3 regions of the Cellulomonas sp. P1_G12_2 genome follow, and region 2 is predicted to be linked to each of the others. Evidence: predicted binding sites of a transcription regulator. Region 2 holds the regulator's gene; each other region holds the start of a gene.
What was found. The regulator HrcA, encoded in region 2, represses chaperone genes, less so after heat shock. The targets are predictions, from matches to a motif close to TTNGCACTCGNNNNNNNCGAGTGCNAA.
Positions count from the first base shown of each region.

Region 1: AC1DXT_RS04460 (FmdB family zinc ribbon protein) is a predicted target of HrcA. The motif match lies at 3,311-3,337, and genes of this name have one in related genera.
Region 3: groL (chaperonin GroEL) is a predicted target of HrcA. The motif match lies at 4,910-4,936, and genes of this name have one in related genera.

Region 1 is NZ_JBFUBX010000001.1:913,061-920,290, forward strand. It holds gene AC1DXT_RS04435 (hypothetical protein) at 1-572, shown strand, start outside; gene AC1DXT_RS04440 (hypothetical protein) at 598-858, shown strand; gene AC1DXT_RS04445 (dienelactone hydrolase family protein) at 927-1,505, shown strand; gene mscL (large conductance mechanosensitive channel protein MscL) at 1,557-2,024, opposite strand; gene cpaB (Flp pilus assembly protein CpaB) at 2,131-2,811, opposite strand; gene AC1DXT_RS04460 (FmdB family zinc ribbon protein) at 2,963-3,271, opposite strand; gene AC1DXT_RS04465 (penicillin acylase family protein) at 3,428-5,995, shown strand; gene AC1DXT_RS04470 (5-formyltetrahydrofolate cyclo-ligase) at 5,985-6,623, opposite strand; gene galU (UTP--glucose-1-phosphate uridylyltransferase GalU) at 6,743-7,230, shown strand, end outside.
Region 2 is NZ_JBFUBX010000005.1:151,238-158,467, forward strand. It holds gene hemW (radical SAM family heme chaperone HemW) at 1-785, shown strand, start outside; gene AC1DXT_RS16645 (DUF4870 domain-containing protein) at 790-1,170, opposite strand; gene AC1DXT_RS16650 (hypothetical protein) at 1,360-2,409, shown strand; gene AC1DXT_RS16655 (DUF3097 domain-containing protein) at 2,455-3,312, opposite strand; gene hrcA (heat-inducible transcriptional repressor HrcA) at 3,439-4,461, shown strand; gene dnaJ (molecular chaperone DnaJ) at 4,523-5,650, shown strand; gene AC1DXT_RS16670 (16S rRNA (uracil(1498)-N(3))-methyltransferase) at 5,673-6,431, shown strand; gene AC1DXT_RS16675 (PhoH family protein) at 6,532-7,230, shown strand, end outside.
Region 3 is NZ_JBFUBX010000001.1:750,449-757,678, reverse strand. It holds gene urtB (urea ABC transporter permease subunit UrtB) at 1-100, opposite strand, end outside; gene urtA (urea ABC transporter substrate-binding protein) at 183-1,442, opposite strand; gene AC1DXT_RS03680 (pyridoxal phosphate-dependent aminotransferase) at 1,657-2,883, shown strand; gene groL (chaperonin GroEL) at 3,133-4,758, opposite strand; gene AC1DXT_RS03670 (glycoside hydrolase family 15 protein) at 4,991-6,484, shown strand; gene AC1DXT_RS03665 (cold-shock protein) at 6,536-6,739, opposite strand; gene AC1DXT_RS03660 (LytR C-terminal domain-containing protein) at 6,866-7,230, opposite strand, start outside.

The DNA of each region.
Region 1 (7,230 bases), on a different contig from region 2:
TGGACCGCATCCGCCGGGCCGTGCACGCGCGCGTCCCCGCCCCGGCCGCGCCGCGCAGCGCACCGCTCCAGCTGGGGCTGCTCGACGAGGCAGACGACGCCGAGGAGCTGCCGACGCCCGAGTCCTCTGCTGCTCGGGCGGCAGCGCGGGCATCCGCCCACCCGGACGAGCCGCGTCCTGCGACGGGCGTGTGGTCCACGGTCCAGGTCATCGAGGCCGCCGACGCGGAGCCTGCCGCTCCCGCTGCGCCTGCTGGGCCTGCTGACAGCGGAGCCGGGACCGTCTCCGAGGTCGCCGACGAGCCAGGTGAGGACTCGCAACCGCCCAGCCGTGCCCGCCAGCTCGCGCTCGCGGTGCCCACACGTCAGCGGCCCGACGTGCGACGCGGTCTGCCGATCGGCGCCTACAGCGACGACCAGCTGGACGAGCTGGTGACGTGGTTGCAGTCCGACGAGCAGGAGCGGACGCGTGAGCAGCTCGCCGCGGCCCTCCGGGACGAGCTGGGCATCACGCGCCGGTCGTACCGGATCGACACCGCGGTGCGCAGCGCGATCACCCGGGCGATGCGCTGACCGACCGGGGTGGGATCATCGGGGCGTGACCGCGTCCGAGAATCCTGCACGTCGCCCACGCCGGGCGGTCCGTCACGCCGGCACGGTCGGCGGCGACGACGCGAACCTCGTGTCCACCCACCCCGCGCCCTCTGACGAGCCGCCCGCCCCGGCACGTCCGCCGGCACCTGCGCCCGAGCCGGTGGTCGCGCGGCGGAGCGTCGACGACTCTGACGTCGGCTGGGGCGACCGCGAGACCGGCTCGAACGACGACCGGCTGAGCCAGGACAAGCCACCGCACTGGTAGCGCGCGCGTGTCGGACCCGTGCGGGAGGATCGCCGAGCCGACCAGATGCACCCACGAAGGAGAAGTCGATGGCCGAGGTCCTGCTGTTCCACCACGCCCAGGGTCTGACGCCCGGCGTCCAGGAGTTCGCGGAGACGCTGCGTGCCGCCGGGCACACCGTGCACGTCCCGGACCTGTTCGACGGCCACGTGTTCGACGACCTCGAGGCGGGGCTCGCGTACGCCGGCGAGGTCGGGTTCGGCACCGTGATGGGCCGCGGCCAGCAGACGGTGGACACGCTGCCCGCCGAGCTGGTCTACGCGGGGTTCTCCCTCGGGGTGCTGCCCGCGCAGATGCTGGCCCAGACGCGCCCCGGAGCTCGGGGGGCGTTGTTCTACCACTCGTGCGTGCCGACGGCGGAGTTCGACAGCCCGTGGCCGGCGGGTGTTCCGGTGCAGATCCACGGGATGGACGCCGACCCGTTCTTCGCGGGCGAGGGGGACATCGACGCGGCTCGCGCGCTGGTGAAGGAGACCGACCAGGCCGAGCTCTTCGTCTATCCCGGCGACCAGCACCTCTTCGCGGACAGCAGCCTGTCCTCGTACGACCCCGCGGCGGCGCAGCTGCTCACCGAGCGCACCCTCGCGTTCCTCGCCGCGCTCCGGTAGGAACGCGCACGCCCCGGGTGATGCTCACCCGGGGCGTTCGCGACGGTCAGCTCAGGCGGTCGGCGGGATCGACGGCGGCGGCGTGGTCGGACGCGTTGCTGCGCCGGTGCCCGCGTCGTTGACGATCGCCGGGGTGAGGTTGCGGGCCAGCAGGTCGCGGATCTCCTGCAGGACCAGGATGTCCTCGGCCGGCGCCTCGGGCTCGGCCTCCTCGCCACGCTTGCGACGTGCGGCCAGGGCGTTCATCGGCACGACGATGAAGAAGTACACGGCGGCGGCCGTGAACAGGAACAGGATGAGCGCCTGCAGGATCAGTCCGAACGAGAAGACCGCGTTGTTGATCTCGAAGGTCCAGACCGCGCTCAGGTCCGTCTGGCCGAGGATGGCCGCGATCAGCGGCCCGATGAACCCGGCCACCAGCGCCGCGACCACCTGGCCGAACGCGGCACCGATCACGACGCCGACGGCCAGCTCGATCGCGTTACCGCGCGAGATGAAGTCCTTGAATCCTTGGAGCATCGTCACGGTTCCCTTCGGTCGGTGGCCGCCTTCTGCAGCCACTGAGGAGAGTCGTCAGTGGGGGTTCTGTCGTGCTCCGTCGGCGGCACGCGCCCGGAGTGCACGATCATGGCACGACGACCGCGGACAGCAAGGCGGAAGCGGCCGCTCCCGCGAGAGCGGGTGCCTCGGTCGGGGAGACGGCGAGCAGGACCGGGACGGAGGCGTCGCCGGAGCCGCCCAGACCCAGCGCACCGCCGGGGCCGTCCTGGCGGGCGACCGGCAGGACGAGCGCCCTCGTCGCCACCACCCCGCCCGGGCCGCCCTCGGGAGTTGCTGCGAGCACGTCCACCCGGACGCCGGGCGACAGGAGCCCCGCGACCGCAGGGTCGGCGAACCTGACCGTCGCCACCACGGTGCCGGGCGGTCCGCGCACCTCGTCGTCGGCCAGCAGACCGGAGAGCACGGGGACACCGACCGCGAGCGGGACGGCGGCGGCGGAGCCGACCACGTCCGCAGGGTCCGCAACCGCTCCGTCGGGGGCGACGGACCGGGGGAACCGGCTGACGCGGACGTCGGCGCTGGTCAGCGTGGTCCCGGCCGGGATCTCTCGCGCCGCGACGACCACCGCGGACGTCGGTGGGTCCGGCGGGCGCAGTGACTGCGCCGTGCAGGCGGCGGCGACGCCCAGGAGAGCCGCGGCGACCGCGAACCGGGCTCGCCACAGGGCGGACCGCAACGTCACCTGCCACGGGCGGCGACGGTGGGGGAGCGGCGGCGGGCGACCGGCGAGCAGGTGGGGGTGCATGACGGCCGACGGTAGAGCGGCCGCGGGCGCGGAAGGCTCAGCACGGCGACGGTGTGGAGAGCGCCAGCGAGCCCGGGGCTGCGGGCGGCTCGACAGACGAGATCGGCGCCCCCACCCGCAGGTGACGGCGCCGAGGCTCAGGAGGAGTCGGTCAGGCGGAGGCGGCGGGCTTCGCTGCCGGCGCGGGCGTCGAGGACGTCGAGGAGTCCGACGACGAGGACGACGCCGCCGCGGCGGGGCTCGGCGTGCTCGCGGCCGGGCTCAGGGCCGACGACTTCGCACCGGCGCGCGCGTCGTTGCGGTAGAAGCCGGAGCCCTTGAACACGACACCGACCGAGGAGAACACCTTGCGCAGGCGTCCGTCGCACTCGGGGCAGACGCTCAGCGAGTCGTCGCTGAACGACTGCACCGTCTCGAAGGCATGACCGCATGCCGTGCAGGCGTAGGCGTAGGTGGGCACTGAAGTTCTCCTGGCAGCTCATCGAGCGGGTCTGACGGTCTGGCACTCGCGTCGTCCGAGTGCCAATCGTAACCGCTGCGCCGCTCGGGACATTCCGACCGTCCGCGCCGGGCGCCACGCCAGCCGGACCGGTGGCGGCGAAGTACCCTCCGAAGCGTGTCTCGTCGTCGCCTCCTCCGTGTCTCCCTGGTCACCGTCGCCGCGGTGGTCGTCGTCGCGCTCGTCGCCGTCATGGTGACCGCCGTGATCGTGGTGCGGCGCCCGCTCCCGGAGGTCTCCGGCGAGAAGGAGCTCACGGGCCTCGACGCGGACGTCACGGTGACCCGCGACGACCGCGGCGTCCCGACGATCACGGCGACGACCTCGCGGGACCTCTTCCGCGCCCAGGGCTACGTCGCCGCGCAGGACCGCTTCTTCGAGATGGACTACCGCCGGCACGTGACCTCCGGCCGGCTGTCGGAGCTGGTGGGGGAGAACGAGGACGCGCTCGCGGCCGACAAGGTGATCCGGACCTTCGGCTGGCGCCGCGTGGCCCAGCAGGAGTGGGACCTCCTCCAGCCCGCCACGCGTGACGCCCTGCAGGCCTACGCCGACGGGGTCAACGACTACCTCGCCGACCGCGACCCCGGCGCTGTTGCCGTCGAGTACAGCGTCCTCGGCCTGCAGGTGGACGTCCCGGCGCCGGAGGAGTGGGACCCGATCGACTCGCTCGCGTGGCTCAAGGCGATGGCCTGGGACCTGCGGGGCAACTACGACGCCGAGCTGGAGCGCGCGGCCTCGTACTCGACCATCGGTGACGTGGCCCGCGTCGACGAGCTCTTCCCCACCTACCCGCAGGACCTCAACCTGCCGATCCTCACCGCAGCGGACCTGCCCGTCACCGCGGTGGAGCAGGCGGCGTCCAGGACCACCACGCTCGACCTCGACAGCGCGGACCTCCAGGACGCGATGGCGTCGGCGTCCGCGGCGCTCGCGGCGGTGCCGCACCTCATGGGCGACGGCGAGGGCGTGGGCTCGAACTCGTGGGTGGTCTCGGGCGCCCTCACCGAGTCGGGCAAGCCCCTGCTGGCCAACGACCCGCACCTCGGCATCTCGGCGCCGGGCATCTGGGAGCAGATCGGCCTGCGGTGCGACGACGTCTCCGCCGCGTGCCCGTACGACGTCTCCGGGTTCGCGTTCGCCGGCATGCCGGGCGTGGTCATCGGGCACAACGCCTCGCTCGCGTGGGGTCTGACCAACCTGGGCGCCGACGTCACCGACTTCGTCCTCGAGCGGGTCGACGAGGACACGACCCGGCTCGACGGCGCGTCGGCACCGATCGCGGAGCGCACCGAGGTCATCAAGGTCAACGGCGGCGAGGACGTGCGGCTGACCGTGCGGGAGTCCGTGCACGGCCCGCTGGTGTCCGACGTGCTGGACCTCGTGGGCGTCGGCACCGCCCCCGTGCCCGAGGGTGCTCCCGGCCGGACCTTCGAGGTCGCGCTCGCGTGGACCGCCCTGCAGCCGGGCCGGACCATGGACGCCGTGCTGGCGATCAACGTCGCGCGGTCCGCCGCCGACATCCAGGCGGCCGCCGCGCTGTTCGACGTGCCCTCGCAGAACATCGTCTTCGCGACGACGGACGGCCACATCGGCTACCAGGCACCCGGGCGGATCCCCGTCCGCGCGAACGTCTCCGACGGCCCGGTCCCGTCCGACGGCACGTGGCCGCGGCCGGGCTGGGACAGCCGGTACGACTGGCAGGGCTTCGTCGACGCGGCCGCCATGCCGCGCGCGCTCGACCCGGTCGAGGGGTTCATCGTGACGGCCAACCAGGCGGTCACCCCCGCCGGTGTGGGCCCGTTCCTCACGGACGACTGGGACTACGGCTACCGCGCGCAGCGGATCCGCACCCTGCTCACGGCGGCGACCACCGACGACAAGGTCGACGTGGCGGACATGGGCAGGATCCAGAGTGACGAGCACAGCCCGTTCGCGGACGTGCTGGTCCCGGTCCTGCTCACCCTCGACATCGACGACTCGTTCTACGACGACGGCCAGGAGCTGCTCCGCACGTGGGACCGGGTGCAGTCGTCCGACTCGGCCGCGGCGGCCTACTTCGCGGCCGTGTGGGTCGACGTGCTCTCGTCCGCGTTCGCAGACGACCTGCCGGACGGCTACGGCCCGAACGGGGGGTCGCGCTGGCTGGAGGTGGTCCGGCGCCTGCTCGAGGAGCCGGCGTCACCGTGGTGGGACGACAAGACGACGGCAGGTGTCGTCGAGGGCCGCGACGAGGTGCTGACCCGCGCGATGGTCGAGGCGCGTCGTCAGCTCACCGCGCAGCTGGGCCGCGACGCGTCCGACTGGCGGTGGGGCCTGGTGCACACCGCAGCGCCGGAGCACCCGGTGCTGGGTGGTGCGTCACTGCCCGGCGCGATCCGCAACCTGGTCAACCCCGACCCGGTCGCGGTGGGCGGCGGGTCCTCGATCGTGAACGCCACCGCCTGGGACGCCAGCTCCGAGTCGTTCGGGGTGACCGCCGCGCCGTCCATGCGCATGGTCGTCGACCTCGGAGACCTCGACGCCTCGACGTGGGTGACCTTCACCGGCACCTCGGGGCACCCGGCGAGCGTGCACTACGCCGACCAGCTGGGCCCGTGGTCCCGCGGGGAGACGTTCCCGTGGCCGTTCACCCAGGTCGCCACCGAGGCGGACGCCCGGGACAGGCTGACGCTCACTCCGTGATGCGGTGCCACTCCTCGGGCGTCGCCACGGCGTCGACCAGCCGGTCGTGCCGCTCGCGGGGCAGCGGGCGCGTGTCGGCGTCGTAGAGCTCCTCGGGGAAGACGAGGGCGATGACGGGGGCACCGGGCCGGATGTGCTCCAGCGCCCGGTCGTACCAGCCGCCACCCTGACCGAGCCGCGCGCCGGTGGTGTCGACGGCCAGCGCCGGGGCGATGACGACGTCGGCCTCCGCCAGCGCCGCCGCACCGAGGGTGGGGCCGCCCGGCTCCGGGGGACGGCCGGGGGCGCGCTCGCGCAGGTCGTCGGCACCGGAGTACTCGGCCCAGTCGCGCTGCAGGCCGCTGCCCAGCACGGGCATGAGCAGGCGGACGCCGCGGGCCGCCAGGGCCTCGAGGAGGGGACCGGTGCCGGGCTCGGTGGCCCGCGCGGCGTAGACGGAGACGCAGGAGGCGTCGGCGACGGCGGGGATGGTGAGGACCACGTCGGCGAGCTGCTGGGCGGCTGCCTCGCGGAGGCGCACGGAGCGGATCTTGCGGGCATTGCGGATGGCTACGCGGAGCCGCTCCTTGACGTCCTCGACCTCGTCTCCCTCGGACACGCGCGGATACGGCTGGGCGACGCTGCTCATGGGACCAGTGTCGCAAACCCGGAGGCCGCCCACGACCGACCGGGGTATGACTTGTCTCCTCGTCCAGGTGGTGACGGACGCCACTGCGCACCGCCCGCACCCGCGGCTATCGTCCGGACATGACCATCCACAAGGCAGTCATCCCCGCCGCGGGCCTCGGGACCAGGTTCCTGCCCGCCACGAAGTCGACTCCCAAGGAGATGCTCCCGGTCGTCGACAAGCCGGCCATCCAGTACGTCGTCGAGGAGGCCGTACGGGCCGGGCTCGACGACGTCCTGCTCATCACGGGCCGCTCCAAGCGCACCCTCGCCGACCACTTCGACGCCGTGCCCGAGCTCGAGGCGGCGCTGGAGGCGAAGGGTGACCTCGAACGGCTCGCCAAGGTCCGCGAGTCCACCGACCTCGGCCACGTGCACTTCGTCCGCCAGGGCCAGCCGAAGGGCCTCGGCCACGCCGTGCTCCAGGCCAAGCACCACGTCGGGCACGAGCCGTTCGCCGTCCTGCTCGGTGACGACCTGATCGACGAGCGCGACGAGCTGCTGAGCACCATGCTCGCGCTGCAGGAGCGCACGGGCGGGTCGGTCATCGCCCTCCTCGAGGTGCCCCC
Region 2 (7,230 bases):
TCACGCGCGTCTCGTTCGGGATGCAGTCCGCGGTACCGCACGTCCTGGCCACGCTCGACCGCACGCACGACCCTCGTCGGATCCCGGACGTCGTGCGCTGGGCCCGCGACGCCGGCCTGGCCGTGTCGCTCGACCTCATCTACGGCACGCCGGGGGAGTCGCTCGACGACTGGCGCACCAGCGTCGAGGCGGCGCTCGCGACGGGTGTCGACCATGTGTCCGCGTACGCGCTCGTGGTCGAGGCGGGCACGCGGATGGCCGTGCAGGTGCGCCGGGGCGAGCTCGAGCTGCCCGACGGCGACGACCAGGCGGCGAAGTACGAGCTGGCCGACGACCTGTTCGAGGCCGCCGGGTTGCACTGGTACGAGGTGAGCAACTGGGCGCGGACGCCCGCCGACGCCTGCCGGCACAACCTCAGCTACTGGCGGGGCGACGACTGGTGGGGGATCGGACCCGGCGCCCACAGCCACGTGGGCGGCGTGCGCTGGTGGAACGTCAAGCACCCGCGTGCCTACGCCGACCGCCTGGACCGCGGCTTGAGCCCGGCGGCCGGGCGCGAGACCGTCACGGGCGACGGCGCGGTGCTCGAACGGCTGATGCTGGGGGTACGCCTCGCCGCCGGGCTGCCGCTCGACGCGCTGCCTGCCGACGCGCGGCCGTCCGTGGCGGGGCTCGTCGCGGACGGGCTCGTCGACGGGCGCGAGGCGGTCGGCGGACGGCGGCTGGTGCTGACGCGGCGCGGGCGGCTGCTCGCGGACGCCGTCGTGCGCACGCTCGCGGGCTGACGCGTCAGCGCACCAGCTCCAGGCTGAACGGGTACCGGTACGAGCCGCCGCGCTGGACCGTGATCGCCGCGAGGATGCCCAGGACAAGGCTGGCGATGCTCAGGCCGATGAAGCCCAGCCAGCCGACGACGCCGATCACGGGGATCGCGCGCACGACCGCGCAGATGATCAGGCCGATCAGGACGGTGAGCTGGAAGTTGAGCGCCAGCCGGGCCTCCGACGCCGCGGGGCCGCCTTTCTCGCGATGCACCAGCCAGATGACCAGGGCGGGGATCCAGCCGGCCCAGACGTAGGCGAGGATGCCGCCCAGGTGCGCGAGCATGGCCCAGGTGCGGTCCTGGTCGGCACCGCTCGGGGGCGGGCTCTGGTAGGGCTCGTACGACATCGCGGCGCACTCCTCGTGGGTGGGTCGTCGGCGTGACGGCACGCCAGCCTACCGAGGGGCGCAGCACCGCGCCGGGCGGTTCGGCGACTCGCCGACATGCCCGGAAGGCCCGCTTCCTTGACACGCGCCCTCCGGCCCCGGTTCGCTGACGCCTGGGCGACGATCGCCCTGTGACCAGGGAGGCCACGCATGAGCGAGAACCCCGGCGGTACCCCGCCGCGCGACGACGAGCCCGCGAAGGCGGCTGAGCCCGTCGAGCCGCCGACGGCGCCGGTCCCGCCCGTGCCCGACCCCGCACCCGCGGTCCCGCCCGCGCCGCCGGTCCCGCCTGCGCCGCCGGTCCCGCCCGCGCCACCCGCACCGTCGTACGGACAGCCCCCCGCCGGGCCCCCGCCGGCCCCCGCCTACGGCCAGCCGCCCGCCGGGTACCCCCCGCAGGCGTCCCCGTACGGTCAGCCTGCGCCCGGCGGCTACCCGCCGCCTCCGCCGCCGCCCGGCTACGGCCAGGGGGCCCCGGGTGCCTACCCGCCCCCGGTCGGTGGCTACGGAGCACCCGTCCAGGCCTCTCCGATCGGTGAGGCCTACTCGTACGGCTGGAAGAAGTTCACGCAGCAGGGCGGCCTGTTCATCCTCGCCGCGCTGGTGTGGTTCGTCGCCGCGATCATCCTGCTGTCCATCGTCGGCGCCATCTTCGGTGGCTTCGGGGCGCTCTTCTACCCGGACGGCGACATGTCCGCGGGCATCTCGCTCGGGTTCTCGCTGGGGACGTTCGTGTTCTCCGCCGTGGCCGCGATCGCCGGCTACCTCATCCAGGCGGCGTTCATCCGGGCGGCGCTCGACGTCACCGAGGGTCGGCAGCTGAGCTTCGGCGACTTCTTCAGGATCGTCGAGCCGGGGCCGGTCATCCTCACCGCGCTGATCCTCGCTGTGGTGAACGCGGTGCTCAACGTCGTCCCGTTCTTCGGCGGGCTGATCGCGCTCGCGGTGAACTTCCTGCTGCTGTTCACCTTCTGGTTCGTCATCGACAAGCGCCTGGCGCCGATCGACGCCATGAAGGCCAGCTACCAGCTCGTCACGGCGAACCTGTCGACGACGATCCTGTTCTACCTGCTCAGCATCGCGATCTTCATCGGCGGTGCGATCCTCTGCGGCGTCGGCCTGCTGGTCGCCGTGCCGGTCGTGCTGCTCGCGACGGCGTTCCTGTTCAAGCGCCTGCTCGGGGACCCGATCGCGGCCTGATCGTCTGCACGGGTGCCCGGTCGACCCCTGGTCGGCCGGGCACCGTCATGCCGTGACGAAGTCGATGAGCTCCTCGACGCGGCCCAGCAGGCTCGGCTCCAGGTCGGCGTAGCTGCGCACCGACCGCAGGATCCGCTGCCACGCCCGGGCGACGTCCGCCTGCTCGTCCGCGGGCCAGCCGAGCTCGCGCAGGATCCCGTGCTTCCACTCGGTGCCGCGCTCGATGACTGGCCACGCGGACAGCCCGATGCGCTCGGGTCGGACGGCCTGCCACACGTCGACGTACGGGTGCCCGAGCACGAGGACGGAACCCGCGGGGTGACCGCGGACGGCGTCGGCGGCGATCCGGCTCTCCTTCGACCCGGACACCAGGTGGTCCACCAGCACCCCCACGCGGCGACCGGGGCCGGGGGAGAAGTCACGCAGGGCGTCGGCGAGGTTGTCGACGCCGTCGAGCAGCTCGACCACCACGCCCTCGAGCCGCAGGTCGTCGCCCCAGACCTTCTCCACCAGCTCGGCGTCGTGCTTGCCCTCGACCCAGATCCTGCTGCCGCGGGCCACGCGAGCGCGGGCGTCGTGCACGGCGACGGACCCCGAGGCCGTCCGGGTGGGCTTCGCAGGTGCCGGGGCGCGCACGGGGGCGGTGAGCGCCACGGGCTCGCCGTCGAGCCAGAAGCCGCGACCCAGCGGGAAGGTGCGGGTGCGGCCGCGCCGGTCCTCGAGGACGACGACGTGCTGGCCGCCCGACTTCTCCACCCGGACGACGGCGCCGACCCACCCGGTGGTGACCTCCTCGACGACGAGGCCGGTCTCGGCGGGCTGCGGGCGGCTGGTGCGGGTGGGTCGGTGGTGCGTCGAGCCGGAGCCCCCGAGCACGTCCGAGCCGTAGCGGTCGTCGTTCACCCGGGCAGCCTAGGGGTCTCGGTCACGCCCTCACCGGACGCCGCCCCGTGAGTCTCCCGCCCCCGGCGTAGCATTGGCACTCCTGTGCGGGGAGTGCTACCCCGTGGTGACGACGGAGGAGGCGACATGAGCGAGGACCGGCGGCTGGACGTGCTGCGCGCGATCGTCGAGGACTACGTCGCCACCAAGGAGCCTGTGGGCTCGCGCGCGCTCGTCGAGCGGCACTCGCTCGGCGTCTCGCCCGCGACCATCCGCAACGACATGGCCGCCCTCGAGGAGGGCGGGTACATCGCCCAGCCGCACACGTCGGCCGGCCGGGTGCCGACGGACAAGGGCTACCGGCTGTTCGTCGACCAGCTCTCGACGGTGAAGCCGCTGTCCAGCCCGGAGCGCCGTGCCATCGGCACGTTCCTGGAGAACGCGCAGGACCTCGACGACGTCGTCGACCGGGCCGTGCGGCTCATCGCGCAGCTGACGCACCAGGTCGCCGTGGTGCAGTACCCGTCCCTGCGGCGCTCGGCGCTGCGGCACGTGGAGCTCGTCCCCGTCGGCTCGCGCCACCTGCTCGTCGTGCTCATCACCGACACGGGCCGCGTCGAGCAGCGGACGCTGGAGCTGGTCACGGACCTCGACGAGGCGGTGGTGGCGCGGCTGCGGTCGCGCCTGAACGTGAGCGCGGRCGGGCGTCGGCTGTCCGAGCTGCCGGTGGCGCTGGGCGAGCTGACCGACGCGTTCGCGCCCGCGGACCAGGCGCTCGTCAACGCGGTCGTCGCGGTGCTCGAGGAGACGCTGGCGCAGGAGTCCGAGGAGCGCGTGGTGCTGGCCGGCACCGCCAACCTCGCGCGCGTCGGCAGCACCGACGTGCGCGCGATCGGCCCGGTGCTCGAGGCGCTCGAGGAGCAGGTGGTGCTCCTGCGGCTGCTGTCCGAGATGGCCGAGGACCATGCGACGGTCGCGGTGCGCATCGGCCGCGAGACCCAGCACGACGGGCTGTTCGAGACGAGCTTCGTGACCACCGGCTACGGCGACGAGGGTGGTGGCTCGGTGGCGCGCATCGGCTCGATCGGCCCGCTCCGGATGGACTACCCCGGCACCATGTCCGCGGTCCGCGCGGTGGCCCGGTACCTGACGCGCATCCTCGCGCAATGACGCCCCCGACAACCTGTCCTGACACCTGCCCAGAGACACCTGGAAGCGAGCAGACCCTCCTGTGACCGACTACTACGAGATCCTCGGCGTGCCGCGCGACGCGACGCCGGAGCAGATCAAGAAGGCGTACCGCAAGCTCGCCCGCGAGCACCACCCCGACGTCGCGGGGGCGGACGCCGGCTCCGAGGACACGTTCAAGGACGTCTCCCGCGCGTACGACGTCCTCGGCAACCCCGAGAAGCGTCGCGCCTACGACCTGGGCGGGGACCCGTCGTCCCCCGGCGGCGGCATGGGTGGCGGCTTCGGCTTCCAGGACATCTTCGAGACGTTCTTCGGTGCCGCCACGGGCGCGGCGGCGCAGCGCGGCCCGATCCCGCGGGCCCGCCGGGGTCAGGACGCCCTCGTGCGGCTCGACCTGGACCTCGCCGAGGTCACGTTCGGCGTGCACCGCGAGGTCCCGGTGGACACCGCGGTGATCTGCCCGACCTGCAGCGGGTCGTGCTGCCGTCCGGGCACGTCGCCGCGCACCTGCGAGGTCTGCGGCGGCCGCGGGTCGGTGCAGCGCGTCGCACGCTCGTTCCTCGGCCAGGTCATGACCACGCAGCCCTGCGCCGCGTGCCACGGCTTCGGCACCGTCATCCCCGAGCCGTGCACCGAGTGCTCCGGCGAGGGCCGGGTCCGCTCGCGCCGCACGCTGGCCGTGGACGTGCCCGCCGGCGTGGACACCGGCACGCGGATCAAGCTCACCGGCCAGGGCGAGGTCGGTCCGGCCGGCGGTCCGGCCGGAGACGTCTACCTCGAGGTGCGCGAGCGCAAGCACGACACGTTCGTGCGGCGCGGCGACGACCTGCACGCCACGCTCGAGGTGCCGATGACCGCGGCCGCCCTGGGCACCGTGCTCACCTTGGACACGCTGGACGGTCCGCAGGAGGTCGACCTGCGTCCCGGCACGCAGCCGTCCCAGATCGTCTCGCTCAAGGGTCTCGGCGTCGGTCACCTGCACGCCCCCGGTCGCGGTGACCTGCACGTCCATGTCGAGGTGCACGTGCCGACCGCCATGGACGACGAGCAGGCGGAGCTGCTGCGCCGGCTCGCGACCCTGCGCGGCGAGGAGCGTCCGGAGGCGCGGCTCGCGGCGTCGAGCTCCGGCGTGTTCGCCAAGCTGCGCGACAAGCTCTCCGGTCGGTGAGCGTGACGGCGACGGCCGCGTCATGAGCGCGCCCGTGTTCCTGGCCGAGCCCGGCTCGCTCGACGCCGTGACCGACGGCGCGACGTACCTGCTCGATGGCACCGAGGGCCGCCACGCCGGGGTCGTGCAGCGCCGCAGCCCGGGGGAGCGGGTCGACGTGGTGGACGGTTCCGGCGTCCGGCTCGTCGGGGTGGTCGGCGAGGTGACTTCCGAGGGCGTGCTCGTGCACGTGCAGCAGCGCGTCGTCGAGCCGGCACCCGCCGTGGCGCTGGTGCTCGTGCAGGCCCTCGCCAAGGGGGACCGCGACGAGATGGCCATCGAGGCGGCCACCGAGGTCGGTGTGGACGTCGTGGTGCCGTGGCAGGCGGAGCGGTCGATCGTCGTCTGGCGCGGCGAGCGTGCGGCGAAGAGCCGGGCCCGGTGGCTGGGCACCGTCAGGGCCGCCGCGAAGCAGTCGCGACGGGCGTGGGTGCCCGCGGTGGAGGCCGCGCTCGACGGGCGGGGGCTGGTCGAGCGGGTGCGTGCTGCGGTCGCGGCCGGCGGGGTGGTGCTCGTGCTGCACGAGGAGGCGACGGAGCCGATCGCCGCGACGACGCTGCCCGACGCGGGCGAGTGCCTGGTCGTGGTCGGCCCCGAGGGCGGCATCGGCGACGGAGAGCTCGGCCGCCTGGTCGACGCCGGAGCACGCGCCGTGCGGCTGGGGCCGCACGTGCTGCGCACCTCGACGGCCGGCCCGGTCGCGCTCGCGCTGCTGGCCGAACGACTGGGTCGCTGGAGCTGATCCGCTCGTCGCGGGGAATGCTGTGGGCACAGCCTCGTAGACTGGGGGACGTTCTTCGAACCCGCACCGACCTAAGGAGCGCACGGCGCCCGCCGAGCACATGGCCGAGTCCACATCCGCAGCGCGTTCCTCCGGCGCACCCGCGCGCGTCGAGCACCGGATCAGCGTCCCCTCCGAGGTCTCGATGGTCGAGCTGCTCGGACTCCGTGACGAGGTGCTGCGCACCATCGAGTCCGGGTTCACCACCGTCGACATCCACGTGCGCGGCAACGAGGTGACGCTTGCCGGCCCGGTCGGTGACGTGGCCCTGGTGTCGCGGCTCGTCGACGAGCTGGTGGAGATGGCGGCGGGTGGCACGCCGCTCACCCCCGACGTCGTGACGCGCTCGGTCGCCATGCTCACCGCGGCGTCGGCTGCCCGCCCGGCGGACGTGCTGTCGTTCAACATCCTCACCGGCCGCGGCCGGACCATCCGCGCCAAGACCTCGGGGCAGAAGGACTACGTCGACGCGATCGACCGGCACACCGTGACGTTCGGCATCGGACCGGCGGGCACCGGCAAGACGTACCTCGCCATGGCCAAGGCCGTGCAGGCCCTGCAGGACCGCAAGGTGCACCGCATCATCCTCACCCGACCTGCCGTCGAGGCGGGCGAGCGCCTGGGATTCCTGCCGGGGAGCCTGTCGGACAAGATCGACCCGTACCTGCGCCCGCTGTACGACGCGCTGCACGACATGGTGGACGCCGAGTCCATCCCGCGGCTCATGGAGGCCGGGACCATCGAGGTGGCTCCGCTGGCG
Region 3 (7,230 bases), on a different contig from region 2:
CGCCCATCTGACCGAACGTCAGCGCCAGGCCGAGCGCCGCGAGCAGCAGCACCGACCCCAGGCTGAGGCCCGCGAAGAGCTGTGAGACGAGGGCATCCATCCGGACCCGCCTTCCTGTCCGTGCGAGGGGGCGGTGGCCCGGCGTCACAGAGGAGCCGCCGGGCCACCGCGTCAGGGGTGGGTCAGGACAGGCCCTCGGCCCAGTCGTAGCCCTCGAGGAACGGGTCCGGCTCGATGGGGCCGTCCGACGACCACTCGGTGTAGATGAGCCCGTCGGGGCCGATCTTGCCGATGAGCGCGGTCTTGGCGATGTGGTGGTTGTCGCCGTTCACGGTCACTGTGCCCTCGGGGGCGTCGAACGTCACGCCGCCGGCCGCCTCCTGGATGTCCGCGACGTCGAACGACTCGGCCTTCTCGACCATGCCCTTCCACAGGTAGAGCGACGTGTACGCGGCCTCCATCGGGTCGGACGTCACGCGCTCGTCGCCGAACTTGGCCTTGAACGCCTCGACGAACGTCGCGTTCTCCGGGCTGTCGACCGTCTGGTAGTAGTTCCACGCGGTGAGCTGGCCGACGATGTTGTCGATGCCGATGCCCCCGACCTCCTCCTCGGCGATGGACACCGAGACGACGGGAAGCGTGTCGGCGGCCAGGCCGACGTTCTTGTACTCCTTGAAGAACGCGACGTTGGAGTCACCGTTCAGCGTGTTGAACACTGCGTCCGCGCCGGAGCCCTTGAGCTTGTTCACGATCGTCGCGAAGTCGGTGTGCCCGAGCGGGGCGTACTCCTCGCCGACGATCTCGACGTCGTTGGCGCCGGCCCACGCGATGATCTCCTTGTTGGCCGTGCGTGGGAACACGTAGTCGGAGCCGACCAGGAAGATCTTCGACTTGCCCTGCTCCTTGAGGTAGTCCATCCCGGGTAGGATCTGCTGGTTGGTCGTCGCGCCCGTGTAGAAGATGTTGGGCGACGCCTCCAGGCCCTCGTACTGGACGGGGTAGAACAGCAGCGAGTCCTTGGCCTCGAAGACGGGGAGCATGGCCTTGCGCGACGAGGACGTCCAGCCGCCGAACACCGCGGCGACGCAGTCGGACGAGATGAGCTTCTCGGCCTTCTCCGCGAAGACGGTCGGCTCCGAGGCCCCGTCCTCCGCGACGATCTCGAGCTGCTTGCCCAGGACCCCGCCGTCGGCGTTGATCTCCTCGGCGGCCAGGTCGAGGGAGTCGCGGACGGTCTGCTCGGAGATCGCCATGGTGCCGGACAGCGAGTTGAGGAAGCCGATCTTGACGGTGTCGCCGGACGTGTCGACGCACGAGGACGAGGACGCCGAGCCGTCCGCCCCGGGGTCGTCGGAGGTGCGGGCGCCACAGCCGGCGACGCCGAGGGCGACGGCCAGGGCGGCCGCCGGGAGGGCGAGTGCGCGCGTGCGAGATCTGGTCAACGGAGGGGCCTTTCGCTGGGGAAGAGCTCACGGGCAGATCCGGACTCGGGCTGGGGCAGTGCGTGACACCGCGCTGTGTCCCGTGCTGTATACATCCCTGTGCCCATGGGTGACGAACCTAGGGACGGGGTGTTTCGGGCAGCGACGAGCCCCCGTAAACGGTCTGTTTCGGACCGGTCCCGGTTCAGTCACGAGCCGGCGATACGCTCGATAGATGCCGCACCTGCGCCCGCTGGACCAGTCGTCGAAGCTCAAGAACGTGCTCTACGAGATCCGGGGGTCGGCCCTGGACGAGGTCGTCCGGCTCGAGGCCGAGGGCCACACGATCCTGCGGCTCAACACCGGCAACCCGGCCGCGTTCGGGTTCGAGGCGCCGCACCAGATCGTCCGCGACGTGATCGCCGCCATCCCCCACGCGCACGGGTACACCGACTCGCGCGGCATCCTCAGTGCCCGCCGCGCGGTGGTCACCCGGTACGAGACCGAGCCCGGCTTCCCCGAGATCGACGTCGACGACGTCTACCTGGGCAACGGCGTGTCCGAGCTCATCACGATGGTCATGCAGGCCCTGCTCGACGAGGGCGACGAGGTGCTCATCCCCTCCCCCGACTACCCCCTGTGGACCGCGATGACCTCGCTGTCCGACGGCGTGCCCGTGCACTACCGCTGCGACGAGTCCGCCGGCTGGGAGCCCGACCTGGAGCACCTGCGCTCCCTGGTCACCCCGCGGACCAAGGCGATCGTCGTCATCAACCCGAACAACCCGACCGGCGCGGTCTACTCGCGCACCGTGCTGGAGGGCATCGCGGCGATCGCCCGGGAGCACAGCCTCCTGCTGCTCGCCGACGAGATCTACGACCGCATCCTCTTCGACGGCGCGCAGCACATCCCGATGGCGACGGTCGCCCCGGACCTGCTCTGCCTGACGTTCAACGGCCTGTCCAAGACGTACCGCGTGGCCGGGTACCGGTCCGGCTGGCTGGTCGTCACCGGCCCACGCGAGCACGCCACCGGGTTCCTCGAGGGCATCACCCTGCTCGCGTCCACCCGCCTGTGCCCGAACGTCCCCGCCCAGCACGCGGTCCAGGCCGCCCTCGGCGGGATCCAGAGCATCGACGCCCTCATCGCGCCCGGAGGCCGGCTGCACGAGCAGCGCGACGTGGCGTACCGCGGGCTGACCTCGATCCCCGGCGTCGACTGCGTCCGCCCCGACGGCGCCCTCTACCTGTTCCCGCGCCTGGACCCGGACGTCCACGAGATCCGCGACGACGCCCGCCTGGTCTACGACCTGCTGGTGAGCGAGCACATCCTGCTGGTCCAGGGCACCGGCTTCAACTGGCCCACCCCGGACCACCTGCGCATCGTCACGCTCCCGGAGGCCCGGGTCCTGGCGGAGGCGATCGAGCGGATGGGCAACTTCCTCTCCAGCTACCGCCAGTAGCTCCGCCAGCGCCACCGCACCGGCGCAACCCACGCCGCCGGCGCGAGATCGTGGGTCCGGTGCGAGATCGAGGGTGCGAACCGTCGACGTCGTGCCAATCCCACGATCTCGCGCATCCGGACCCGCACCCTCAGGTGGGGCGGGCTGGGCAGGGGTGGCGTGGTGGGGCGGGACGCACTGAGGGCCGGTCACCCGCGGGTGACCGGCCCTCAGGCCGTACTAGGTGGTACTCAGCGCATCAGCTGCGGATCAGAACCCGCCGCCGAAGTCCTCGCCGCCACCGCCGGCCGGCGCGTTGTTGCGCTCCGGCTTGTCGGCCACGACGGCCTCGGTGGTGAGGAACAGCGCGGCGATGGACGCCGCGTTCTGCAGCGCGGAGCGCGTGACCTTCACCGGGTCGTTGACGCCCGCGGCGAGCAGGTCCTCGTACGTGTTGGTCGCGGCGTTGAGGCCGTGACCCACGGGGAGGTTGCGCACCTTCTCGACGACGACGCCACCCTCGAGACCGGCGTTGATCGCGATCTGCTTGAGGGGAGCCTCGATCGCGAGCTTCACGATCGCGGCACCGGTCGCCTCGTCGCCCTCGAGCTTGAGGCCCTCGAACGCGGTCTTGCCGGCCTGGATGAGCGCCACGCCACCACCGGCGACGATGCCCTCCTCGACGGCCGCCTTGGCGTTGCGCACGGCGTCCTCGATGCGGTGCTTGCGCTCCTTGAGCTCGACCTCGGTGGCCGCGCCCGCCTTGATGACGGCGACGCCACCGGCGAGCTTGGCGAGGCGCTCCTGCAGCTTCTCGCGGTCGTAGTCCGAGTCGGAGTTCTCGATCTCGGCACGGATCTGCGAGACGCGGCCCTGGATCTGGGCGGCGTCGCCGGAGCCCTCGACGATGGTGGTCTCGTCCTTGGTGACGACGATCTTGCGCGCCGTGCCGAGGACCTCGAGGCCCACCGTGTCGAGCTTGAGACCGACGGTCTCGGAGACGACCTGGCCACCGGTGAGGATGGCCATGTCCTGCAGCATCGCCTTGCGGCGGTCGCCGAAGCCGGGAGCCTTGACGGCGACCGACTTGAACAGGCCGCGGATCTTGTTGACGACGAGCGTGGCCAGGGCCTCGCCCTCGACGTCCTCGGCGACGATGAACAGCGGCTTGCCGGCCTGGATGACCTTCTCCAGCAGCGGCAGCAGGTCCTTGACGTTCGAGATCTTCGACTCGACGAGCAGCACGTAGGCGTCCTCGAGGACGGCCTCCTGGCGCTCCGGGTCGGTCACGAAGTACGCCGACAGGAAGCCCTTGTCGAAGCGCATGCCCTCGGTGAGCTCGAGCTCGAGGCCCAGCGCGCTGGACTCCTCGACGGTGATGACGCCTTCCTTGCCGACCTTGTCGAGCGCCTCGGCGATCAGGTCGCCGATCGCCTGGTCGCCGGCGGAGATCGCGGCCGTGGCGGCGATCTGCTCCTTGGTCTCGACCTCCTTGGCCTGCGCGAGCAGGGCGGCCGTGACGGCCTCGACGGCCTTCTCGATGCCCTTCTTCAGCGCGATCGGGTTGGCGCCGGCCGCGACGTTGCGCAGGCCCTCGCGCACGAGCGCCTGGGCGAGCACGGTGGCGGTGGTGGTGCCGTCGCCCGCGACGTCGTCCGTCTTCTTGGCGACCTCCTTGACGAGCTCCGCACCGATCTTCTCGAAGGGGTCCTCGAGGTCGATCTCCTTGGCGATGGAGACGCCGTCGTTGGTGATCGTGGGGGCGCCCCACTTCTTGTCCAGGACGACGTTGCGGCCCTTCGGGCCGAGGGTGACCTTGACGGTGTCGGCGAGGATGTTGAGTCCCCGCTCGATGCCGCGGCGGGCCTCCTCGTTGAAGGCAATGATCTTGGCCATGGGGCTGTGATCCTTCACTGGGTTCGGGTCGGCCGAGGGTGCCCGCGACGGACGGGCACGTCACCCGCGGTCTTGTCCCGCGTGCGACGGCCCTCACCGGACGGCCGTGGTGATTCTGTCACTCTCCACCGGAGAGTGCTAAGTCCAATGGTTAGCACTCGACCCCCGAGAGTGCAAGCAGCGTTCACTGAGAGCGGCACCTCAGGAACCGCGTCAGGGCTATCGTGCGCGTGTGCAGGATCACGACGAGGACGTCGACACCGGCGGTCGGCGTACCGCGGGCGAGATCGTCGCGCCCGCGCACACGTCGCACCGCGGCCGGCACACGGACCGGTCTCGCCGCACGGGCGGCATCCTCGCGACGGCTCTCGTCGTCGCGGCCACCACCACGTTCGTCGCCACGGCGCCCGCCGGGGCGCGGGCGGTCGAGACCCCGGCTCCACCAGCCGCCGCGCCCGCCGCGGAGTACGCGTCGATCCCRCTGTACCACGAGGGCCTGACCACTCTCGCGGGCGATCTCCGGGTGCCCCTGGCGGTCGGCACCGATGCGACGTTCCTGGCCGGCACCCACGTCGTCGACCCCGCCGCGTCGACCCTCGCGCGCGTGGTCACCGGGGAGGCCCCGGCCGGGCACGGCGCCACCATCCGCGCGGCCGTCTCGGTCGCCGGCCGGCAGCGCGCCTGGCTCGCGTCCGGCACCGTCCCCGGTGTCGGGGGACCGTACGAGGACATGGCCCGCGCGGCACTGCTGGACCTGCACGCGCTCATGCTCCCGGACGGCGCCGCCGTCGCGGCCTGGTCGGAGAAGTGGCGCTACGTGTGGCCGCGCGACGCCTCGTTCGTCGCCGTGGCGCTGGCCCGGACCGGCCACGTGGACGACGCCCTCGAGATCCTCTGCTTCCTCGACCGGGTGCAGTCGCAGGACGGCTCCTTCCAGGCGCGGTACCTGCCCGACGGCTCGGGGCCGCCCGACGACCGCGGCGTGCAGACCGACGGCACCGGGTGGGCGCTGTGGGCCGCCGGCCTGGTCCTCGCGGAGATCACCGACCCCGCCGACCGCGCCGCTGCTGCCGAGGAGCTCCGCCCGATGCTCGTGCGCTCCACCCGGCACGCGATCGAGCTCGTCGGCGGCGACGGCCTTCCGCCCGCGTCACCGGACTACTGGGAGGTGCCCGAGGACGCGCTCACGCTCGGCACGGTCGCGCCGCTGGTCGCGGGACTGCAGCAGGCGTCGACGGTCCTCCCGCTGACGGACGACGACGCGCTGGCCCGGTCCGCGCTCGACGCCGCGATCCGCTCCAAGGTGGCAGTGATCCGCGCGTTCGGTCCGACCGGGTTCGCGCGGTACGCGGACGGCGAGCACGCGGACGCCGCGAGCGCCTTCCTGCTGCCACCGTTCCTCACCACCGCGGTTCCGGGTGCCGACGAGGCGTGGCGGGCGTCGGCCGTGGCGATGGTCCGCCCCGCGAACGGCTTGGCGCCTGGCGCCGGGTGGCGCGACGACGGCGTCTCCTGGACGCCGCAGACGTCGCTCTACGCGTGGGTGGCCGCGGAGAGCGGTGACGCCGACCTGGCCGACGGCTGGCTCACGTTCCTGGACACCCATCGCACGCCCTCGGGCTCGCTGCCCGAGAAGGTGCTGGCCGACGGCTCCCCCGCGGCGGTCGCACCCCTGGGCTGGAGCGCGGCCTGCGTGCTGCTGGCGCTCGACGCCCTCGAGGGGTGACACGCCGACGGGCCGCCCGCCGGTGAGGCGCGCGGCCCGTCCACGTCGGGGTCAGAGGCCGCGGACCTGCTCGGCCTGCGGCCCCTTGGTGCCCTGCCCGACCTCGAACTCGACGTCCTGGCCCTCCTCGAGGGACCGGTAGCCGTCCGACTGGATCGCGCTGAAATGCACGAAGAGGTCCTGGCCTCCCCCTGTCGGGGTGATGAAGCCGTACCCCTTCTCCGCGTTGAACCACTTCACGATGCCCTGGGCCATGCCGTACTCCTCGTAGCTCCTCGACGCCTCGAGCCGGGCGCTCCGCCGGCGCCCGGTGCGCGTGAGCCTAGTGGCCGCGCTCCCGCGCCGACCAGGGTCGTCTCGGGGTCCGTGCGAGCGGCCGGATCAGGCGTCCGGGTCGGTGACGAGGACGACGGAGATGCCGGTCCCGGCGTCCGCCGCGGAGAGCACGGGGGCGCCCAGGCCGAGCGTGTCGGCGACGAGCTGCGCGGTCGCCACCTGGTCCTCGGTGGCGTAGTACACGACCGAGTCGTCGGTCGTCGCCTCCGTGTTGCCGGTGGTGACGGCCGTGAACCCGGCGGTCGTGAGCTTCTCGGCCTGCGCCGCAGCGAGGCCGCCGATGCTGGCGGCGTTGAGCACCACGATCGGCGTGTCCATCACGGGGGTCGGCGCGGCAGGCTCCTCCACCGGCTGGGTCTCCGTGTCCGTGGGCGTCTCGCCCTCGGTCGCGGTGTCGGAGGGCGTCGTCT